Regions from separate parts of the Cupriavidus sp. P-10 genome, predicted to be linked through region 4. Evidence: predicted binding sites of a transcription regulator. Region 4 holds the regulator's gene; each other region holds the start of a gene.
The links. Region 4 encodes FNR, which switches genes on or off when oxygen is low (the NO sensors DNR and NnrR bind a similar motif). Its sites were predicted from a motif close to TTGATNNNNATCAA; they were not measured.
Positions count from the first base shown of each region.

Region 1: a site for FNR is predicted at 3,107-3,120, ahead of CTP10_RS33950 (MBL fold metallo-hydrolase RNA specificity domain-containing protein). Genes of this name have one in related genera too.
Region 2: a site for FNR is predicted at 1,953-1,966, ahead of ubiU (ubiquinone anaerobic biosynthesis protein UbiU). Genes of this name have one in related genera too.
Region 3: a site for FNR is predicted at 2,618-2,631, ahead of CTP10_RS08255 (hemerythrin domain-containing protein). Genes of this name have one in related genera too.

Region 1 covers NZ_AP025172.1:857,328-862,495, forward strand. The annotation lists gene CTP10_RS33940 (PAS domain-containing sensor histidine kinase) at 1-461, opposite strand, end outside; gene CTP10_RS33945 (universal stress protein) at 750-1,592, opposite strand; gene CTP10_RS33950 (MBL fold metallo-hydrolase RNA specificity domain-containing protein) at 1,654-3,012, opposite strand; gene CTP10_RS33955 (universal stress protein) at 3,409-3,864, shown strand; gene CTP10_RS33960 (zinc-dependent alcohol dehydrogenase family protein) at 3,872-4,873, shown strand.
Region 2 covers NZ_AP025171.1:2,721,979-2,727,146, forward strand. The annotation lists gene CTP10_RS29135 (U32 family peptidase) at 1-724, opposite strand, end outside; gene ubiU (ubiquinone anaerobic biosynthesis protein UbiU) at 730-1,788, opposite strand; gene CTP10_RS29145 (NAD(P)H-dependent flavin oxidoreductase) at 2,064-3,239, shown strand; gene CTP10_RS29150 (Crp/Fnr family transcriptional regulator) at 3,297-4,010, opposite strand; gene CTP10_RS29155 (hypothetical protein) at 3,982-5,168, opposite strand, start outside.
Region 3 covers NZ_AP025170.1:1,793,263-1,798,430, reverse strand. The annotation lists gene CTP10_RS08270 (penicillin-binding protein 1A) at 1-1,062, opposite strand, end outside; tRNA gene CTP10_RS08265 (tRNA-OTHER) at 1,507-1,579, opposite strand; gene CTP10_RS08260 (alpha/beta fold hydrolase) at 1,787-2,569, shown strand; gene CTP10_RS08255 (hemerythrin domain-containing protein) at 2,730-3,272, shown strand; gene CTP10_RS08250 (EthD family reductase) at 3,278-3,586, opposite strand; gene CTP10_RS08245 (hypothetical protein) at 3,680-3,970, opposite strand; gene CTP10_RS08240 (DUF2188 domain-containing protein) at 4,172-4,393, shown strand; gene CTP10_RS08235 (PepSY domain-containing protein) at 4,482-4,748, shown strand; partial or broken gene CTP10_RS08230 (cytochrome b/b6 domain-containing protein) at 4,785-5,168, shown strand, end outside.
Region 4 covers NZ_AP025170.1:2,178,223-2,183,390, reverse strand. The annotation lists gene ccoP (cytochrome-c oxidase, cbb3-type subunit III) at 1-464, shown strand, start outside; gene ccoG (cytochrome c oxidase accessory protein CcoG) at 514-1,986, shown strand; gene CTP10_RS10055 (FixH family protein) at 2,022-2,231, shown strand; gene CTP10_RS10050 (hypothetical protein) at 2,228-2,473, shown strand; gene fnr (fumarate/nitrate reduction transcriptional regulator Fnr) at 2,540-3,265, opposite strand; gene CTP10_RS10040 (urease accessory protein UreH domain-containing protein) at 3,343-4,101, shown strand; gene scpB (SMC-Scp complex subunit ScpB) at 4,652-5,168, shown strand, end outside.

The sequences.
Region 1 (5,168 bases), on a different replicon from region 4:
TGGACAGCGCGGAAGCGCTGCGGGATGAAGTCGCTGAGTTTGCGCCCGATCGCGTCAGCTGCCGTCCAGCCGAATAGCGTCTCCGCCATGGGATTGAACAACAGGACGCGCTGTTCGCTGTCCACTGTGATGATTGCCTCCATCGAGGACCGGATAATGCCGGCCAGCCGTGCCTCGCTTTCGGCCACCCGCTGGAGGTTGTCTGCGGCGGTCAGCCTGAGCTTGCGCATCCGGATCAGATAAAGCCCCAGCAGCAGACCGCTGCCTGCGCCCAGGACAGGCACCATTGGCGCCAACACCAGAGCGCGGTAGCGCTCCACGGCAGCCTGCAACAAGTACGCCAGCCCAACACAAGCCAGCACGACGCTCAGTCCGAGGGCGATGTCCGCAGGCCGCCATGCAGGAGACGGACTGGCTTGGCTGCTCGGCTGCGGATCGAGTGAAGACGCCTTCAGGGGCATGCTCTCCTCTCTGTTACCTTGCCAATGGACTATAGAGTTTGTGCGCGGAAAGGCAACGGCGCTGTGCTCGATGCGGATCAAAACCGGAATTTCGCCGTTGCCGGCAACGTCGGAGCCACAACACGTGTGCCGACACCGGCTGAGTAACGCACATCAGACATTAGCTCAGGAAATGGCTCGGGTATGTCGGCAAACCAACGTTCGGCCTGGCAAGCAATGTGCCGGCCGAGCGAAGCGCCTGCGGCCAGGCAGTGCGCTGCCAGTGCCCCCACGGGCAGCGCACACTCGTCAGTGTGACATGAAGACTGGCAAAGACGACTGGCGCAGCAGGGCCCGGGTGGTGCCACCCAGCACAAGCTCCCTCAGCCGGGAGCGCCCATAGCCGCCGGCGACCAGCAGGTCGGCTTGTACCTTGTCCGCAAGTTGCGGCAGAACGTGGTCAGGGTCGCCCTCCCCGACCAGGAGATTGGCATTGATGCCATGGCTGGCCAGCCACGCGGTTAGCCGGTTTCCACTGTCACGGTAGCTTTGTTCCTCAATGGCAGCAGCATACTTGCCTGCGCCGACCACCAGGACGGAAACAGCACTGGCATGCGCGAGCCACAGCAATGCGTCCGCTACCGCCCTCGCGGCCTCTCTGCCGCCGTTCCATGCAATGGCGACATGGCCACCAAAGCGAGGTCCGGACGCGCCCGGCACCAGCAAGATGGGCCGGCCGGCATTGAGCATCGCATACTCCGCAACCCCGGCCAGCAGCGCCGGGACATCGGCATCCGCCGACGGCGGTGCGGGCAGGATAAGATCGGCGAAACGGCCCTCGTCGGCAAGCGCCCAGCCGGACTCGGCGTCAATAACGATATGCCGGGTGGGAATGTCCGGCGCCACTTGCCTAGTCAGCGTGTCGAGGGCTTCCTTGTGACCGGCAACCAGTTTGTGCAGCTGGCTGGCGGCAAGCGCCGCGTATTGTCCGGCTTCTTCGCCCGCCCCGCGAAACGGCTCCAGGTTAGTTCCAGTTGCAGTCAGTCCGACCACGCTGCCGCCAGATTCCGCGGCAACCCGTGCGGCCGTTTCAATGCGTGCCGACCGGGCTGAATCTTCGCTGAGGTCGACGAGGATGGTTCTAAAGTCCATGACGTGATTCCGTGGTTTGACCGACGTGACAAAAAATGCATAGGGCAGGCGCCGGGCTGGATCAATCGAGCGGGTAGGAGCGACGATATTCCGGCATAGTGACTGCCCAGCGCAGGTCGCGCTCGATGAGCTGGCGAAGCGCGTCGCTTGCCTGTGGCTCGCCGTGGACGACAAACGTACGCCGCGGCGCCTGGTGAAAGCCGCCAAGCCATGTCATGAGTTCCGCGGCATCGGCATGTGCGGACATGTTCTCGACCTGCTCCACCGACGCATGCACGGCGATGTCCTTACCATGGACGCGAATGTCGCGCCGGCCTGCGGCCAGCGCTGCGCCGCGCGTACCCGCCGCCTGGAAGCCGGAAAGCAGGATGGCATTGCGAGGGTTCGGACCGTAGGCGGCAATATGGTGGACCACGCGACCACCGGTAGCCATGCCGCTGCCAGCCAGGATGATCTTGGGACTTCGGTCGTGGTTCAGCCAGATCGACTGCTCCATGCTCTGCACCGGGATGGCGAGGTTGCAGGCTGCGGCGCACTCTTCGCGGCTGATGCGCAGTTCTTCCGGATGCAGCGAGAAAATCATGGTCGCATCGATGGCCATCGGGCTGTTGAGGTACACCGACACGTCGGGGATTCGCTTGAGCTCGCGCAGGCGGTGCAGGCAGTAAAGCAGGCTCTGCGTGCGCCCCACCGCGAAAGCGGGGATGATCAAACTGCCGCCGCGGCCAATTGTCCGGCTGACTATCTCGCCGAGCACATCGAGCGGGTGGTCGTCCGGATGCCGCCGGTCGCCGTAGGTGGACTCCACCAGCAGGTAATCCGCCTGACGCACCATTTCCGGCGCGCGCATGACGACGTCCTGCTGCCGCCCGAGGTCGCCTGAGAAGACGATGCGCTTGCCGTCGACGAACAACGTGACAATAGCTGCCCCGATGATATGTCCGGCCCGGGCAAACTCGGCCTCGATGCCGGGCGCTACCTGGAAGCGCTTGCCGAACTGCATCGGCTGGAGTCGCCGCATTGCTCGTTCAGCGTCGGCGGCCGTGTAAAGGGGCAATGCGGGGCGATGACGCGAAAAACCCTTGCGGTTCGCGTAATCGGCGTCTTCTTCCGCCAGGTGGGCGCTGTCTGGCAGCAGGATGCCGCACAGCTGCGCGGTGCCCATTGTGCAGTACACGCTGCCGCGGAAGCCGTTCCGCACCAGCAGGGGCAAATACCCGCTGTGGTCGATGTGGGCATGGGTCAGCACCACGGCGTCGAGCTTGGCCGGATCGAGCGGCAGTGGGTCCCAATTGCGCAGGCGCAGGGTCTTGTATCCCTGGAACAGGCCGCAGTCGACCATGACCTGTTGACTGCCGGTATCGAGCAGGTACTTGGAGCCGGTGACCGTATCGGTCGCGCCGAGGAATTGCAGTTGCATGCTGGTGTCCTTTGACGCTTGCGCGAAGCCGTTGGTCCCGCCACGGGTGCCGCTGGCCGATACAGCCAGTCTAGGTGGGGGAACCGAGTGGTGGTTGATACGGATCAATCATGCGGACATGCGAATACCTACGCTTGAACAGTGTCCCGCCCCGCCCGCCCCACGTGGCGTCCACGCAGAGCCAACAGCAGTGCGCACCGTGGCTCCGCGCGGAGCAGATCTTGGGAAACGTCATGCAAAATCGCTCCAACGCGTTGCAACAGGCCTGCCCCCAACCCAGGATTTCATCGTCCCGCGTCCGGCGTAGAGCCATGTCAAAATTCACCATCACCATCTACTCTGATTAGAGCGAATCTTAAGATGGGACTTGGGTCGATCCTTCTCAGGAGACATCTCATGTATAGGCGCATCTTGCTTGCCGTGGACGGCAGCCGCTCCTCCGACCTGGCGCTCAGCCAGGCGATCGCCATCGGCCGGGCCACCAATGCCGAAGTCAAAGTGCTGTACGTGGTGGACGACAGCGACATCTATTTCGGGACGGGCTCTTTCGACCCGCACGAACTGGTCAGAAAACTGGTCTCTCATGGCCGCAAGGCATTGGATGCGGCCACTGCCCGCCTTAACGAAGCCGGTATCCGCTGCAACGCACAACTGGACGAGGAGCCGGTGGCCCCAGGCCGGATCTCGACGACCATCGTCAACGAAGCAAACACCTGGAATGCCGACATGATCGTTTTGGGGACCCATGGCCGGCGCGGCGTTAGGCGCGTGCTGATGGGCAGCGTGTCAGAAGGCGTCCTTGCGCAGACCACCAAGCCGGTGCTGCTGGTCCGTAGCGAGATCGAAGGCTGATTGCGCCATGCCGCCGACCATGCGAGCGATGCTGTTCGAGGGTGCGGGGCTGCCCTTGCGCCTGCTGGACGTCCCAGTGCCCGAGCCAGGGCCGGGCGAGGTCCGCATTACCGTGGCCGCCTGCGGCGTGTGCCGCACCGATCTGCATATCGCCGACGGCGACCTGCGCTATCCCAAGCCTGCGCTCATTCCGGGGCACGAGATCGTCGGCACGGTCGAATCGTGTGGCACCGGTGTCACCGCGTTCAGGCAGGGCGACCGTGTCGGCGTGCCATGGCTGGGCCATACCTGCGGACAGTGCAGCTACTGCGTGCGACATCACGAGAATCTTTGCGACGCGCCGCAGTTCACCGGCTACACGCGTGACGGCGGCTACGCGGAGTACGTGGTGGCCGACAGCCGCTACTGCTTCAGCATTCCCGCCGCCTATGACAACGAGCACGCCGCCCCACTGCTCTGTGCCGGCCTGATCGGCTACCGCACGCTGCGAATGGCGGGTGAAGCGCGCCGCATCGGCATCTACGGCTTTGGTGCGGCAGCCCACCTGGTGACGCAAATCGCCGTGGCGCAGGGCCGGGAGGTCTATGCCTTCACCCGCACGGGCGACAGCGCTGCCCAGCAGTTGGCACACCAGTCTGGCGCATGCTGGGCCGGCGCCAGCGACCTCGATGCACCGGTACCGCTGGACGCGGCACTGATCTTTGCCCCCGTGGGCGCGCTGGTGCCGCGTGCGCTGCGCGCCATCGACAAAGGCGGCATCGTCGTCTGCGGCGGCATCCATATGAGCGACATCCCGGCCATGCCCTACCAGTTGCTGTGGGAAGAGCGACGGCTGTGCTCCGTGGCCAACCTCACTCGGGCCGATGGCGACGCGTTGATGGCGATCGCGGCCCACACGCCGCTACAGACCCATATCACCACCTATCCGCTCGAACAGGCCAACGTTGCCTTGGTCGACCTGCGCGCGGGCCGCCTGGCCGGCGCCGCCGTCCTGACTATCCATCCCTGAGTCTTTTCCGCCGCCTGCAGCAGGGATGCCAGGGAGAACGCTTGATTTGGCTGAAGGCCGGCACGCAAGTGCCTAGCATGCACTCATGGTTTCGTGTGCTTGGACGACCCGACAAGATTTCAGCCGACAAGCTTTCAGGAGAGGAACAAAAACCGCCGGCGTCTCCCTTTTCGGGAGGCTTTCAACGGCGCTTACCGACCACATTGAGAATGCGTTCGCCCTCTCTGGTCAGGCGAAATTGCCTCCGATCAGGTCTCGAGGTCTCGAGCTGCGCCAGCTGGCGCTCAACGAGTGC
Region 2 (5,168 bases), on a different replicon from region 4:
GGAACTCGCAGCTGTCCTTGCGCAGGCGATGGTGGCGCGCGGTAAAGCAGCGCGCCGAGAACGCCAGCGGCATGCGGCCCCAGACAAAGGCCTCGACCGTGGTGCCGCCCGGCCGCGCCGCGGCCAGCGCGGCCAGCGTGCGGCCGTCCATTTCCACCGGCACGACGCAACCGGCCGCGCCCTGCTTCGCCAGCCAGGCCAGTGTGTCGGCATGGTAGACGTTCAGGTGCGGGCCGGCGATGAACGGCCGCCCGCCCATGCAGCGCACCGCGCCAAGGTCGTTGGCCTCGACCAGATAGCCGTGCTGATCGCAGGCGCGGCGCATCCAGGCGATGTCGGTATCGGACTCCACCAGCACCGGCGTGGACAGCACCACCTCCTTGCCGGCATCGCGCAGCATCTGCGCGATCTCCAGCCATTGCGCGTGGCGCAGTTCGTGGCGCCGCGTGCAGACGGTCTCGCCGAGGTAGACGCGGTCCACCGGGGCGTCGGCGACCGAGGCGTAGAACTGCAGCACGCGCTCGCGTGGCCAGTAATACAGCAGCGGACCGAGGGCAATGCCAAAGCCCGCGGCGGCGGGTCGTGATGTGGCTTGTGTAGCGGCTTGTGCGGCGGCTTGTGCGGCGGCTTGTGCAGCCGGTTGCGGCACGGTGGCCGCGGCGGTGTCGGGCATGGCAGTGTCCATCGTGGCGAAGGCGGCGGGATCGGGGCAGGTCGCGTCCATTGGCATCACCGCCATGGCCGGTCGTAGGCGCCCTGGGTCACCTGGTCGCCCTCGGCATGGCGGCCCAGCGTGGCCTGCCATTCCTGGCGCGGCGCGAAGCGCGCGGGATCGCCGCAGGCGTCGTCGATGGCCGCGCGCAGCACGCCGACCACATCGGCGACATAGCGCGGGCTGCGCTGCCGGCCTTCGATCTTGATCGCGGCAATGCCCATGCCGACCAGCGCGGGCAGCAGCGACAGCGCGTTGAGGCTGGTTGGCTCTTCCAGCACATAGCCGCGCTCGCCCTCCACCTCGAAGCGGCCCTTGCACAGCGTCGGATAGCCGGCCGGCTCGCCGGGCGCGTAGCTGTCGATCAGGATGCCGGACAGGCGCGCCTGCATGGTGCCGTCCTGCTCGGTCCAGCGCACCGCATGCGCCGGCGAGCAGACCCCCTTGTTGTTGGGCGAATCGCCGGTCGCGTAGGAGGACAGCAGGCAGCGCCCTTCGGCCATCACGCACAGGCTGCCGAAGCCGAACACTTCCAGTTCGACACTGGTCTGCCGCGCGAGCTTGCCGATCTGCGCCAGCGACAGCACCCGCGGCAGCACCACGCGGCGGATATTGAAGCGCTCGCGCATCAGTTCGATGGCATCGGCGTGCGTGGCCGAGCCCTGCACCGACAGGTGCAGGCGCAGCCGGGGATGGCGCTCGCAGGCATAGCCCATCAGCCCGGCGTCGGCCATGATGACCGCATCGGCACCCAGTTCAGCGGCGGCGTCGACGGCGCGGTGCCACTGCGCCACCGCGCCCATCTGCGCGAAGGTGTTGATCGCGAACAGCACTTCGGCACCGCGCGCATGGGCTTCCGCGACGCCGGTGCGGATGTCGGCCTCGGTGAAATTCAGGCCGCCAAAGTTGCGGGCATTGGTGGCATCGCGCAGGCCCAGGTAGACCGCGTCGGCGCCGTGCTGCAGCGCCATGCGCAGCGCCGCCAGCGACCCGGCGGGTGCAACCAGCTGGGGCCGGCGTGGCGCGCAGGCAGGCGCAACGGTGGCCGCATCCGGGCCAGTACAGGCAGTTGTCATGGTGTGGAAAGCAGGGACAAGGGAAACAGGACAAGAACAGCGGCCGATGCTAGCCACGCGCTGGCGGCAGGGGCTTGATCCCGCGCAAACCGGCACCAATGGCACATGGCTCGCGCCGGCGTATGCCGGTCGGCGTAGGCCGATGGCAGTCAGCGCCCGTGCGCTTGACCTGCGGCAAACGCAGGGTCTTTCCGCTGTGCCACGCTTCGCCAGTCACCCCCCCGCGCCAGGCCGGCTGCCGGCCACACGCGATTCACCTTCCGGAGATCCCTTTTATGAACGAACACTGGCTGAAGCTGGCCGGCCGCCGCCTGTTGCCCATCGTGCAGGGCGGCATGGGCATCGGCATCTCGGCGCACCGGCTTGCCGGCGCAGTGGCACGCGAGAACGGCGTGGGCACCATCGCCAGCATCGACCTGCGCCACCACCACCCCGACCTGATGGCACGCACCCGCGGCGTGCGCGACAAGGCCGGCATCGAGGCCGCCAACCTGGAGGCGCTCGACCGCGAAATCCGCGCCGCGCGCATGTTGTCGGGAGGCCGCGGGCTGATTGCGGTCAATGTGATGAAGGCGGTGGGCTCGCACGCCTCGCTGGTGCGCCAGGCTTGCGAAAGCGGCGCCGATGCCATCGTGATGGGCGCCGGACTGCCACTGGACCTGCCGGAACTGGCCGCCGACCACCCCAAAGTGGCGCTGATCCCGATCCTGTCCGAGTCGCGCGGCATCGGCCTGGTGCTGCGCCGCTGGATGAAGAAGGGCCGGCTGCCCGATGCCATCGTGGTCGAGCACCCGGCCCATGCCGGCGGCCACCTTGGCGCGGCGACGATCCAGGACCTGTCCGAGCCGCGTTTTTCGTTCTCGCGCGTGCTGGCCGAATGCCGCGAGCTGTTCCAGTCGCTGGGCCTCGCATGGGACAGCATCCCGCTGATCGTGGCCGGCGGCATCGACAGCCATGCCAAGGTGCGCCACTGGCTCAACGAGGGTGCCGCCGCGGTGCAGCTCGGCACCGCCTTTGCCGTCACCGAGGAATGCGATGCGCATCCGGCCTTCAAGCAGGTGCTGGCCACCGCGCGGCCCGAGACGCTGCGCGAGTTCACCAGCGTTGCCGGCCTGCCGGCGCGCGCGGTGCTGACGCCGTGGCTGTCGCGCTACCTGTCGAGCGAGGCCAGGCTGCAGCGCCGCGCCAAGGTACGCGAGTGCCTGGAAGGGTTCGATTGCCTGCAATCGTGCGGCCTGCGCGACGGCATCGCGCGCATCGGCCAGTTCTGCATCGACCTCAAGCTGGCGCAGGCGGTACGCGGCGACGTGGAGCGCGGGCTGTTCTTTCGCGGCAAGGGTGCGCTGCCGTTCGGCGAAGCGATCCGCCCGGTGGCCGAGCTGATCCACTACCTGATGACGGGGGAAAAGCCTGCGGCACTGATGCCGGCCAAGGCAGCGGCCACGGCCTGAGCGCTGTTGGCGCGTGCCGGTTCGCCTGCACGCGGCGCCTGACTCCCCGAGCGGCCGTCAGGCCGCCGCCAGCTCGCCCGGGCCGGCCTGGCGCGCCAACCCATCCGGATCGATCAGGTAGATCTTGCCGCGCTCGATCCGCACCAGCCGCTCGGCGCAGAACCTGTGCATCACGCGCGACAGGGTCTCGGGCGTGATCCCCAGCTTTGACGCAATCACGCGCTGCGTGCAGGCCAGCCAGGTGCGCCGCGTGGCGAACGCCTGCTCGCGCAGGAAGCCCGCCACACGCTGCAGCGCGGTCTGCAGGCTGATCGCCTCGATATCGCGCATCAGCCCATGCAATCGGCCCGACAGGTTGCGCAGCAACTGCGCGGCCAGCAGCGGATCCTGCATGACGGCCTGCCACAGCGCCGTCTTGCCGATCTGCAGCACCAGCGTGCGCGTCTGCGCCTGGCAGGCCATGCGCCCCGGCACGTCGAGGCAGAGCAGGTCTTCGCCGAAGGCCGCGCCCGGACCGAAGACTTCGATGGCGCGCTCGCCGGCGGCTTCGTCGCCGGCCGGTGGCTGCAGCGCCAGCTTGACCAGGCCCTCCAGCACGATCGTCAGGCCGGCACCTGGCTCGCCGCCACGGAACAGGTATTCGCCCTTGCGCAGGCAGCACAGCGTTGCCGCGGCGCGCAACTGCGCCACCACGGCTGCATCGACGCCGCGGAACAATGGCAGCGCTTCCAGGTTGATGGCTTCACCCATGGTGATGACCTCCTTCGACATGACTGCCTTCAGCATTCCGGGCCGCATGGCGCGGCGGCAGGCCGCCACGGCGGCGCATCTGCCGCATGCAGCGCAACGCGGACAACAATTGCCAGCCCAGCCACGCATTGGCCGCGGCGAGCAGCAGGCCGCCGGCGCGGGCCAGCGGCAGGGGTGCCAGCGGCAGCGCCAGCAGCAGCCCGTAGGCTGCCAGCAGCAACCAAGACTGGCGGCGTTGCCGGGCGGGCACGATGATGGCCTGCATGGCCGGCGCGCGCGCGCGCGGCGGCAGCAGCCGGCGCAAATGCAGCCAGACCAGGAACGGCACGATCTTGCCGAGCATCGCCGTGACCGGCAGCACGCCGCTGCCGACCAGCGCCATGGTGCCGGCCCACCACGCCAGCGGTACGTCCGAATCCGGCCACACGATCGCCGCCGCGCCCAGCACGGCGGCACCCAGCATGCTGGCGCAGGCCACCGGCCACAGCAGCCACAGCGGATCCTGGCGGCGCCGCGCGCGCAGCGTGCCGGCCAGCCCGCAGGCGGCCACCACGGCGACAAAGGCCAGCCACGCCAGCAGCAACGCCTGGCCCAAGGCAGGTTGCCCAGGCCACAAGAGGGTTGCCATGCTGAACAGCGCCAGCGGCACCCAATGCGCCATCGGCAGGCCGCACGCCAGTGCCGCGGGCAGGCGCCGCGTCTGCCAGAACATCGGCAAGACCGTGTTGGCCACGCCGGTCAGCAGCGCCGCCAGCCAGCCGCCCAGCGCCCAGGCCATATGCATGCCCAGCACCGGCGCCACCGGCACCTGCCACCAGCCGCCGAAGGTGCCGGCCAGCGCGATGCCGCACAGCGCCGCGGCCAGCAGCGGCGCGCCGATGCCGGTCAGCGTGCGCGTGGTGGCGTCTACCGCGACCACGCGCCGCCCGGCTGCGAGCAACAGCGCGCCAGCCAGCAGCAGCAGCACGCCGGCCGCGGCGGCGGCCTGCATGCCTGCCGGGGCGCCGCCGAGCAGCCCGAAGCCCAGCCCGGCGGCCACGCCGGCACCGGCAACGGCGACAAATGGCGCGAGCACGCCGACACCCGGCACGGCCACGCCCGCCACCACCGGCATCATCTGGAACAACGCGCCCACCATCACCGGCATCAGCATGCCCAGCGCGAGCACATGGACCGCCA
Region 3 (5,168 bases), 380 kb from region 4:
TTGCAGCTGGCTCGCCTGCCAGTTCACCGCCTGCAACGCCATGGCCTGCAGGCGAAAATCTATGGTCGTGCGCACGACAAGCCCGTCGGCGTAGATGTTGTAGCCGTTGCGCTCGGCCCATGCGATCAGCCACTTGCGCAGTTGCACTGAAAAATGCGGCGCGGCGCTTCGCGGCGCGGCCTGCACCTCGAAATTGACCCTGAGGGGCTGTCGGCTCAACCAGATGTAGGCATTGGGCCTGAGCTTCCCGTGCTTGTTCATCTGCCCTAGCACCGTGTTCCGCCGCTGCATGGCGCGCGCCGGATTGAGAACGGGGTTGTAAGTGCTGTTGGCCTTGAGCATGCCGACCAGTGTCGCGCTTTCGAGAATATCGAGCTGATGGGCCGATTTGCCGAAGTAGGTGCGCGCCGCCATTTCCACGCCGTAGGCGTTGTACAGGAACGGCACATTGTTCAGGTACGTCTCAAGGATCTGGTCCTTGCTGTACACGGCTTCGATCTTGAGCGCCGTGATCGCTTCCCTGATCTTGCGTGCCAGGGTCGGGGCGCGGCCGACTTTGTCGGGATACAGGTTGCGCGCGAGCTGCTGCGTGATGGTCGAACCGCCCTGGCGATCGCCGGAGAACGTATGCAGCGCAGCCGCCGCCATGCGCAGCCAGTCGATGCCGTGATGCTCGTAGAAGCGGTGATCCTCGGTTGCGATCAATGCATCCAGCATGTACGGCGAGATCTGCCTGAGCGATACCCACTCGCGATTGACCGGTTTGAATTCGTCGAGCACTCTGCCGTCGACCGACACGATGAGCGCCGGGCGGTCGATGCGAGCTTTCCGAATATCGCTGATGCCAGGTGTAAAAGGCACGAGCGCCAGCACGTACAGCAGGAACAGCACGGGCACCGCGGCGAGGGTCAGGATGACGCCGCGTCGCGTCGGCCGGCGCATGCGTTCCAGCGCGCCCTTGAAGGCGCGCCCTGCCGCCGTGACGTTGGCAACGACCAGCGGTCGGATACGGATGAGCCACCGCGCGCAATACTCTCGAAACAACAATACAGGGCGGCGAATCACGGTGGCGGGACGTTTGGCGGAAAGAGCGGGATCGTACCAAAGCGCGGGAACGCGTCTGGTGCCAAACGTGGATGCGCGGCACCGCGCTAACAATCGATTACATCTGTTTCATTTGGACAGAGTCATTCGTGGCAGGCTGAGCATGGGTCTTGGGCTTTCCCACGAAAACTTGTCGGACAAAGACCGATAGCACTACAAACAGGCAGCGACTAGATTGACCCGCTCGATCTGGCATCTTCATGGGAGGCGAAAACATGCAGGACATTCTTATTCTGACCGTCGGAGGTCTGTTGCTCGCTGCCCTCCTCTTCCCCGGTCACAAAAGCCGGCGAAGCAAGTAATCGATGCAGTCTGGCGACGAGAATCGACGGAGACCCTGGTTCGGCTGACAGCCCTGCCTGACGACCGCCCGGGTTCGCGTCGGTCTGCCATTGAATGGGGTTGCGGCAGGTGGAATCGAACCACCGGCCTCGGGGAGAATAAGACCCGCGCGCTTCCACTGCGCTATGCCGCAATGAGAGCAATTGTGCGACTTTCGACATACGGCCACTGTGCGCTTGCGCACTGGCCGATATAAGAAAAAGAGCGATGGCGATCGTGGGCTCCAGCGCTCGTCAGGTACCCAGGGCGGCGCTATTATCAAATGCAATAACCTGACTCTTGACGCGTTCGGCCCGTCCTTCGCGTCTTTCTGCATCGGAGGGGAAACGTGCCAAACGTAATGTCCGACGGTGTTTCCATCCACTACGAGGTGAAGGGCCAGGGTTCGCCTGTGCTCTTGCTGGCGGGGCTGGCGGGAGTGGGCACATCGTGGGGGCCACAGATCGAGCTGTTCGCCGCGCATCACCAGGTAATCGTGCCCGACCACCGCGGAACCGGCGCGTCCGGGCATACCGCCCGCGATATGACGATTACACAACACGCACGGGACATGGCGCGGGTTGTCGAGGCGGTAGGATGCGGGCCGGTCCACGCGGTCGGTTCCTCAACGGGGGGCGCCATCGCGCAATGGCTGGCGATCCGTCACCGCGAGCTGCTGCGCAGCGCGACCATCGTCTCTTCCATTGCACGCGCGGATGCGTTCTACCGTCGCCAGTTCGAGATGCGGCGACGGATGCTGACCGATTCCGGGATGCGCGCATCCACCGAGGCCAACGCACTGTTCCTTTTCGATGCGAGATTCATGCGCGAACACCCGGAGCAGGTGCAGGCGTGGGTGAACGCGACAGCGGCCGGCACATTTGAACCGGAGATCGGCTTCGCCCGGATCGACATGATCGTGTCGCACGACGCCTTCGACGCTCTTCCGTCGATCACGACGCCGACCCTGGTGATGGTCGGCGAGCGCGATTTCTGCGCCCCGCCCTACTTCTCCGCGGAGATTGCCGAGCGGATTCCGGGAGCCGAGCTTGCCACCCTGGACGGTGGTCACTTCATCTTCCTGGAAAAGCCCGATCTCGTGAACGCCACGATTGAGGCCTTTATCGCCAGGCACGAACAGTGAGCACGGCCTTCCGCTGTTGGTAGCACGCGGGTCAGGACATGCGCCTCTTTGATCTGGATCAGACCCACGTCGCGAGGGAAGACTATTGTTACTGAAATGTTGCAGTTCCGATGAATTTGGACGCAGCGGTTTCCGTAACCAGTTTTCCCTGGAGGGCGCCATGGCCAACCAGCTTGCCGTCTGGCATTCCGACCATATCCATTTCGCCGCACTGCTTGACCTGCTGGAAGAACAGGTGAACGCCTTTTACCGGGAGGAGCCGCCAGACTACGGCCTGATGGGCACGATCATCGATTACCTGCGCAACTATGGCGATCGCGTTCACCACCCTCGCGAGGATGTGGCATACGCCCTGCTCGTTGAGCGATCCCCGGACATGCAAATTGTGGTCAGTCGGCTCCTGCAAGAGCATCGTGTCATTGCCGCGGTGGGCGAGGAGCTGCTCAGCCGGCTGCATGAAGCTGAAAGCGACGTCATCACGTCGCGGACGGCGCTCGAAGCCGCCGCCGCCATGTACCTTGCCTACTATCGCAACCATCTCTCCACTGAGGAAAAACAGGTCATGCCGCGTGCCGCGCAGCGACTGACCGAAAGGGATTGGACCGAAGTCGCGGAGACCGTTCCGGATGGCGCCGATCCCCTGTTTGGAGACAGGGTACAAGCGCGTTTCGCGGCGTTGCGCAAACAGATCGAAGCTGCCTGACAGGGCTACACCTCTTTGGTGTCGAAGACCAGAAGATCCACGCCTGCCTGTGCAAAATTCGCCAGGTCGGCCGCGGCCGCGGCGCCCTCTGGCGAAGCGAGAGCCTGCTGCATTGCCTCCAGGGAATCGAAGGTAAGCAACGCTACCAGATGGAAAGGTGATTGCCCGGCTGGCGTCTCCACCGGACTGCTGCTTACCTCGTAAGCCTGCAAGCCGGGCATCTTCCTGGCAATCGGAACGTGCTTCGAGAAGTAGTGCGCGTCGAACGCCGCCTTGTCGGCGGGCATCTTGTACAGTGCGACAAGCTTTGCCATGTTGATCTTCCGGTTGGGCAAGCCTGGGGCGGATCGAAATGGCGCGCCAAGGCACGCGGCGCACTTGCGATCTGCCCTGCTTGCGTACAGCGGCTATTTCACGTGCAGGATGACGGTCCCCTCGGCAATCGTCGGCGCGCTGGCACCGGTACCGGTCGCGTTCTCGGCAATCCATTCCCTGGCTTTCTTGACGCTCTCATCCACGCCCGCTTTGTCATTGCAGGTCGTCACGGAGAATCCGCCATCGGTGGTCCGCACGAGCGTATAGCTCACCAAGCCCTGGACCGAGCGCATCAGGGATTCGACTTCCGGTGTCCGCTTTTCCAGCAGATCAAATAGCGCCCTGGCCCCGCTTCCGGCATAAGTCCTGATAACAGTGTGCATGATTCGTCCCTCCATCGAATGACCCCGGATTTCGCGAAGTCGCGCAAAGAAGGATGTGATGGCACCAGTTTAGGTGCGACCAGAGCTTCCATGAAAGACGGGCGGAAGACTGCTACGGCTGCCACGCGCTTGTCGGACAACGCCTGATAGCGGCGCGGTGACGTTGGGCAGACACTGAGGGCACAACCTCCGGAGACGACCATGGCCAGCAAGAACATCCACGTCGTGCCTACCCATAACGGTTGGGCCGTTGAAGCGGAAGGTGGCGCCGGCAGGCAGCAGCGATTCACTTCCATGGATCACGCGATTGCCACCGGCAGGGAAAAGGCCAGGCGTGCAAAGGTGGAACTGCTTGTCCACGGCCGTGACCGCCAGATCGTGGAGCGAAGCTCGTTTGGCGATCCGGGCGAAGTCGCGGGCTGATTTGGCCAGTCCCTCTGCGGGCCCGCCGCGGATTGCGAATGATTCTCGCGTGCACTATGCTCAAGACTCCCTCGAAACGGAGACTCCCATGCTGAAGCTTGGTGCGCTGATGGCAATGATCCTGGTGTCCGGTTCAGCACTGGCTAGCGCGAAATGTCCCGCGCACCCCAAGAGCGAATGGATGAAGGAAAGCGACGCCCGCGCCAAAATCGAGGCGCAGGGCTACAACATCAAGAAATTCAAGGTTGACGGAAATTGCTACGAGATCTACGGCACCACCAAGGATGGGAAAAAGGCTGAGATCTATTTCGATACCAAGACGCTGGACGTGGTCAAGTCAGAAATCGAGAAGTAACGACACGGGATTCCGTCGTCCCTGCCCTGCCGTACCATGCAGCCTTCGCGCCCGTCCATTCTGGTCTGGGACCCCATTGTCCGAATGACGCACTGGAGCGTGGCGGCACTGGTGCTGTGGGACCTGTACGAGGATTCCGGCGGGCCGCTGCACCGCAATCTCGGCTATGCCGCCGCGTGCCTGGTGCTGATCCGCGTGGCGTGGGGTGTCGCAGGGTCGGGCGCAGGGAATTTCCGCGCGTGGATGCCCACCCATCACGGGGTACTGGCCTATCTCAAGTCCGCCGCCGCCGGGCGCCCGCCCCGCTATCTGAGCCACAGTCCGCTTGGCGCCATGATGATGCTGACGCTGTGGATCTTCATCCTTGCACTGGCATTTACCGGTTGGCTATCGCGGCTGGACCGGTTCTGGGGGGAAGAC
Region 4 (5,168 bases):
GCGGCAGCCGCGGGTTCCCCAACCTGACCGACGGTGACTGGCTGTATGGCGGCGAACCCGAAACCATCCAGCAGACAATTTCCAAGGGCCGGAATGGTGTGATGCCGCCGTTCGCATCCACCATCGACGGCAAGCTGGCAGGCGACGTGGCACAGTATGTCCGCGCGCTGTCGGGACTTTCATCGGACCCCATCCGCGCCTCGCGTGGCGAGAGCACCTTCAAGTCGACGTGCGCGGCTTGCCACGGTGCCGGCGGCAAGGGCAACCAGGCACTGGGCGCGCCGAACCTCTCCGACAACGTGTGGCTGTATGGCAGTTCGGAAGGCAGCATCGTCGACGCGATCCTGAAGGGGCACAACAACCATATGCCGGCACATGAAGAGATCCTGACGCCAGAGCGGATCCGCATGCTGACGGCTTATGTCTGGGGCCTGTCCAATACCGGCGGGGGTGCCGGCCAATGACAGGCGACTCATCTGCGCGGGCGCGGGCCGCCCGCAGGAGAAACCATCCATGAACGCACCCGGGACCGAAGAAGTGGCCCGGGCGGCCGACCCCCAGCGGTCGGCCGCTGCGCCTGCCGAGACCTCGGATGAAACACTGTACGAGGTCCGCCGCAAGATCTATCCGCGCTCGGTCACGGGCGCATTCTCCAGTTGGCGTGTCTGGCTGGTCCTCTTCACCCAGCTGATTTACTACGGCACGCCCTGGCTCCAGTGGAACGGACGCCAGGCCGTGCTGTTCGACCTTGGCGAACGCAAGTTCTATATCTTCGGGCTGGTGCTGTGGCCGCAGGATGTCATCTACCTCGCCGTGCTGCTGGTCATTTCGGCGCTGGCGCTGTTCTTGTTCACGGCAATTGCCGGGCGGCTGTTTTGCGGCTATGCCTGTCCACAGACGGTCTATACCGAGATATTCATGTGGATCGAGCGGCGGATCGAGGGCGACCGGATCGCGCGCATCCGCCTGGATGGCGATCCCTGGAGCCTGCGCAAGCTGCGCCTCAAGGCCACCAAGCACTTCCTGTGGGTACTGATCGCCCTGTGGACTGGGTTCACCTTCATCGGCTACTTCGCGCCGATTCGTGAACTTGGCGGCGAGCTGGCGAGTTTGTCGCTGGGCCCGTGGCAGACGTTCTGGATGCTGTTCTACGCGTTTGCCACCTGGGGCAACGCGGGCTTCATGCGCGAGCAGGTATGCAAGTACATGTGCCCGTACGCGCGTTTCCAGAGCGTGATGGTCGACCGCGACACCTATGTCGTTACCTACGACATCGGCCGGGGCGAGCCGCGTGGCAGCCGTTCGCGCAAGACCGATCATCGCCAGGCGGGCCTGGGCGATTGCGTCAACTGCAGCATTTGCGTCCAGGTGTGCCCGACCGGCATCGACATCCGCGACGGCCTGCAGTATGAATGCATCGGCTGCGGTGCCTGCATCGACGCCTGCGACCAGGTCATGGACAAGATGTCCTATCCGCGCGGCCTGATCCGGTACACGTCGGAAAATGCCATGCGCAAGGCGCTGTCGGCGGCAGCGTCGCGCAAGCGCTTGATGCGCCCGCGTGTCATCATCTATTCGGTGGTGTGGGTTGCGCTGCTTGCGGGCTTCGTCGCTTCGATCGCGCTGCGCACGCCGCTGAAGGTGGACATCATCCGCGACCGCGGCGCGTTGGGCCGGGAAGTCGAGGGCCGCTGGATCGAGAACGTCTATCGCCTGCAGCTGATCAACACGACTGAAGGGCCGATGCACATCAGCGTGCGAGCCGACAGCGACGAGTTGAAAAACCTGACGGTCGAATACGACAAGCAGGCCGAGTCGCTGGCGCCGACGTCGAACCGGCTGTTGCCGATCCGCATACGCGTGCCGATCGAATACGCCGCGCAAGGCACGCACAAGATCCGCGTGACGGTGACCAGCGAAGCAACTGAGCGGGGCAGCGCCGAGATCCGGCAAACCACCAGCTTTATCGTGCCGCGCGACCTGTGACGCCAGGCGCTCGGTGCAGAACTTAAGGGGGCATGATGAATCAGCAAGGCAATCCGTGGTGGAAGGAGCCGTGGCCGTGGCTGTTGATGAGCGGCCCGCTGGTCGCGATGGTGGCGTGCGGCGTCACCATCTGGCTTGCGTCGTCGCATCCTGACATGCCGGTGCAGGGCGCGGCGCGTCATGGACTGGTGGTCGAGAAGGCGGAGGCAGTGCGGCCTCAGCCGAGCGCAGCGAGGCAGCCATGAGGTTGCGCTGGCTGATGTGGGTCTTGTGGCCGGGGTTCCTGATGGCGGGCTTCGCCACCGCGACGGTGTTCTCGGTCGTGGATCCCGGTGACCTGAAGTTCTTCGGGCATCCGATCGAGGCGTCGCGCGAATCGATCTATACGATGAGCTTCCTGCTGGCGTGGATATTCTGCGCGCTGTCCAGCGGCCTGACGCTGTACACGATGCCGACGCGGCTTAGCGATACCGACGAGCTGGAGTGAAGGGCGATGCTTGCGCCGCCCTGTGCGGCGCAAGCGCAATGCGGTGTGGTGTGGCGTGGGGAAGGGTCAGCAGCTACGGCTGTAGAGCTGCTTGATGCCGGCGAGATCCACCAGCTTCACGTGGCGCTGGCGAATCTGGATCAGGCCGGCTTCAGCGAAGCGCGAGAACAGGCGGCTGACGGTTTCCAGTTTCAGGCCCAGGTAGCTGCCGATTTCCTCGCGGCTCATGCGCATCACGAATTCGGTCGACGAGTACCCGCGTGCCGAAAGGCGCTCCGACAGGTTGATCAGGAACGCGGCCAGGCGCTCTTCGGCGCGCATCGAGCCGAGTGTCACCAGCATCAGCTGGTCGTGCGTGATTTCCTTGCCCATCAGCCGCAGGAACTGGTGCTGCAGCGAAGGCAGGTCTGCGGACAGGGTCTGGAGGTCACCAAGGCGGACTACGCAGACTTCGGTATCTTCCAGCGCGGTCGCGTCAGAGGCATGCTGCATTTCCCCCAGGCCGTCGAGTCCGACGATCTCGCCTGGCAGATGGAAACCGGTAATCTGTGAACGGCCGTCTTCGGTCGTGACGTGCGTCTTGAGCGTGCCGAAGCGAACGGCATAAACCGCGGTGAGGGGATCGCCCATGCGATACAAGGTCTCACCCTTATGGACCCGGATGCGTTCCTGCACCAGCGTGTCCATCTTGGTAAGGTCTTGCTGGGACATGCCAACCGGAAGGCACAGTTGCCCCATCGCGCATGTGGAGCAACGGGGCGACATTTCGGTGATTGGAATGGAGGTAAGCAATTGGAACCTGCAAGATTGGATGCGAGGGCGCGATCAGGACATTTTACCGTGCGATGTGATGCGGCAGGGAGCCAGATTTGACATTTGGTGTGCTAATTAGCGTTTTTATGCTGGCATTGCTGGGCGGCGTGCACTGTGCAGCAATGTGTGGCGGCATCGCGCTGGCAGTCGAACAACCACGTGGCAGCGTTGCGGCCATGACCTTCGTGCGCAGCCGTGCTGCCTGGGTCGGCGAGTTGCTGGCAATGCACCTGGGCAGGATTTCGACCTACATGATGCTAGGCGCGCTGCTGGGCGCGATCGGCGCCGGCGCGTGGAAGCAGGATTACCTGCCGTTGCAGCGCTGGCTGTTCGGTGCCGGCAGCGCCATGCTGCTGTGGTCGGGCTGGCGCCTGCTGCGCGGCAATGCCTTTACCGTGGCATGGCTGGAGCGGCTGGCGGCGCGGGCTGGCAGTGGCGTGGCGCGGCAGTTGGGCCGGCTAGGCGGCAACATGCCCGCGTTCGTGCGTGCGCATGGGGGCCTTGCCAGGCGCTACGGGGTTGGACTGGCCTGGGGGCTGGTGCCGTGCGGCATGGTCTATGGTGCGCTGACGCTTGCGCTGCTCGCCGGCAATGCCGGTTCCGGCGCACTGGTGATGGGCGTGTTCGGCGTCGGCACGCTGCCCAACCTGCTGGTGCTGTCGGGGCTGTCCGGCTACCTGCGCAGCCTGTCGCGGCGGCGCGCGGTGCGGGTGGGCGCGGGCGTGGCGGTCATGGCGTTCGGGGCCCTTGGCCTGGCGCGCGCGGTGTTGCTGCCACATTCGCTGGCAGAGCAGGGTTTCTGCCTGGTCTTTTGAGGCGCATGGGGCGCGCGGCGCAGCGAATGATGGTTGCGGGCAAGGGCGGGAATGCCATACAATCGCCAACATTGCGGTATCGCGCGGTGTTTTGTAAGCAACGGCGAGCAGCGCCAAGCGGCCTTCCTACCAGAAGGCACGCCCACGGCGGCGGGAAGCGTTGGTGGTTCGATGCCCGGCCCGGCCCGCGGTCCATCCGGTTCAAAAGATCAAAGCCCGGCTGGCACTGCGGTGTTGGAGATGCCGGCCTTGCTCCCGATACCCGTTTTTCTTGCGTCCGAGGCGTTCAGTTCGCCGACAGCAGCGTCCGGTTTTCGGATGTGCCACGCAAGAGGTTCGCTGACCGGCCCATGGCGGCATGCGAACGATCTCCTGCCGGAGTGACCCGGCAACTCGATGCAAAGAATGGAAGTGCACGGCTTGGATGCAGCAGGTATCCGGGTGAGCTGCGCAATGAGATGGCGATGGCATTGGCGTCGCTGTATCCAAAATCTCCGGTGCCCCGGATCCGTCCGGGAGCAGGTGCAAAGACAGGCTGCACACCATCAACATGAATACCCAAGAGGCGAAGATCGTCCTCGAGACGGCGCTGATCTGCGCGCAGGAACCTTTGCGCGTCAATGATCTGCGACGGCTGTTCGCCGACGATGTCGGCGCGGACACCGTCCGCGTGCTGCTGGAGGAGTTGCGCCAGGACTGGCGCCCGCGCGGCGTGGAGCTAGTGTCGCTGGCCAGCGGCTGGCGCTTCCAGAGCCGCCCCGAAATGCGCGAATACCTCGACCGCCTGAATCCTGAAAAGCCGCCGAAATATTCGCGCGCCGTGATGGAGACGCTGGCGATCATCGCTTATCGCCAGCCGGTGACGCGCGGCGATATCGAGGAAATCCGCGGCGTGACGGTTAGTACGGAAGTCATTAAGAAGCTGGAAGACCGTAGCTGGATCGAGGTGATCGGCCACCGCGACGTGCCGGGCCGGCCGGCCCTGTATGCCACCACCAAGGCCTTCCTGGACGACCTCGGGCTGCGCACGCTGGACGAGTTGCCGCCGCTTGAAGATGCCCAGGCGC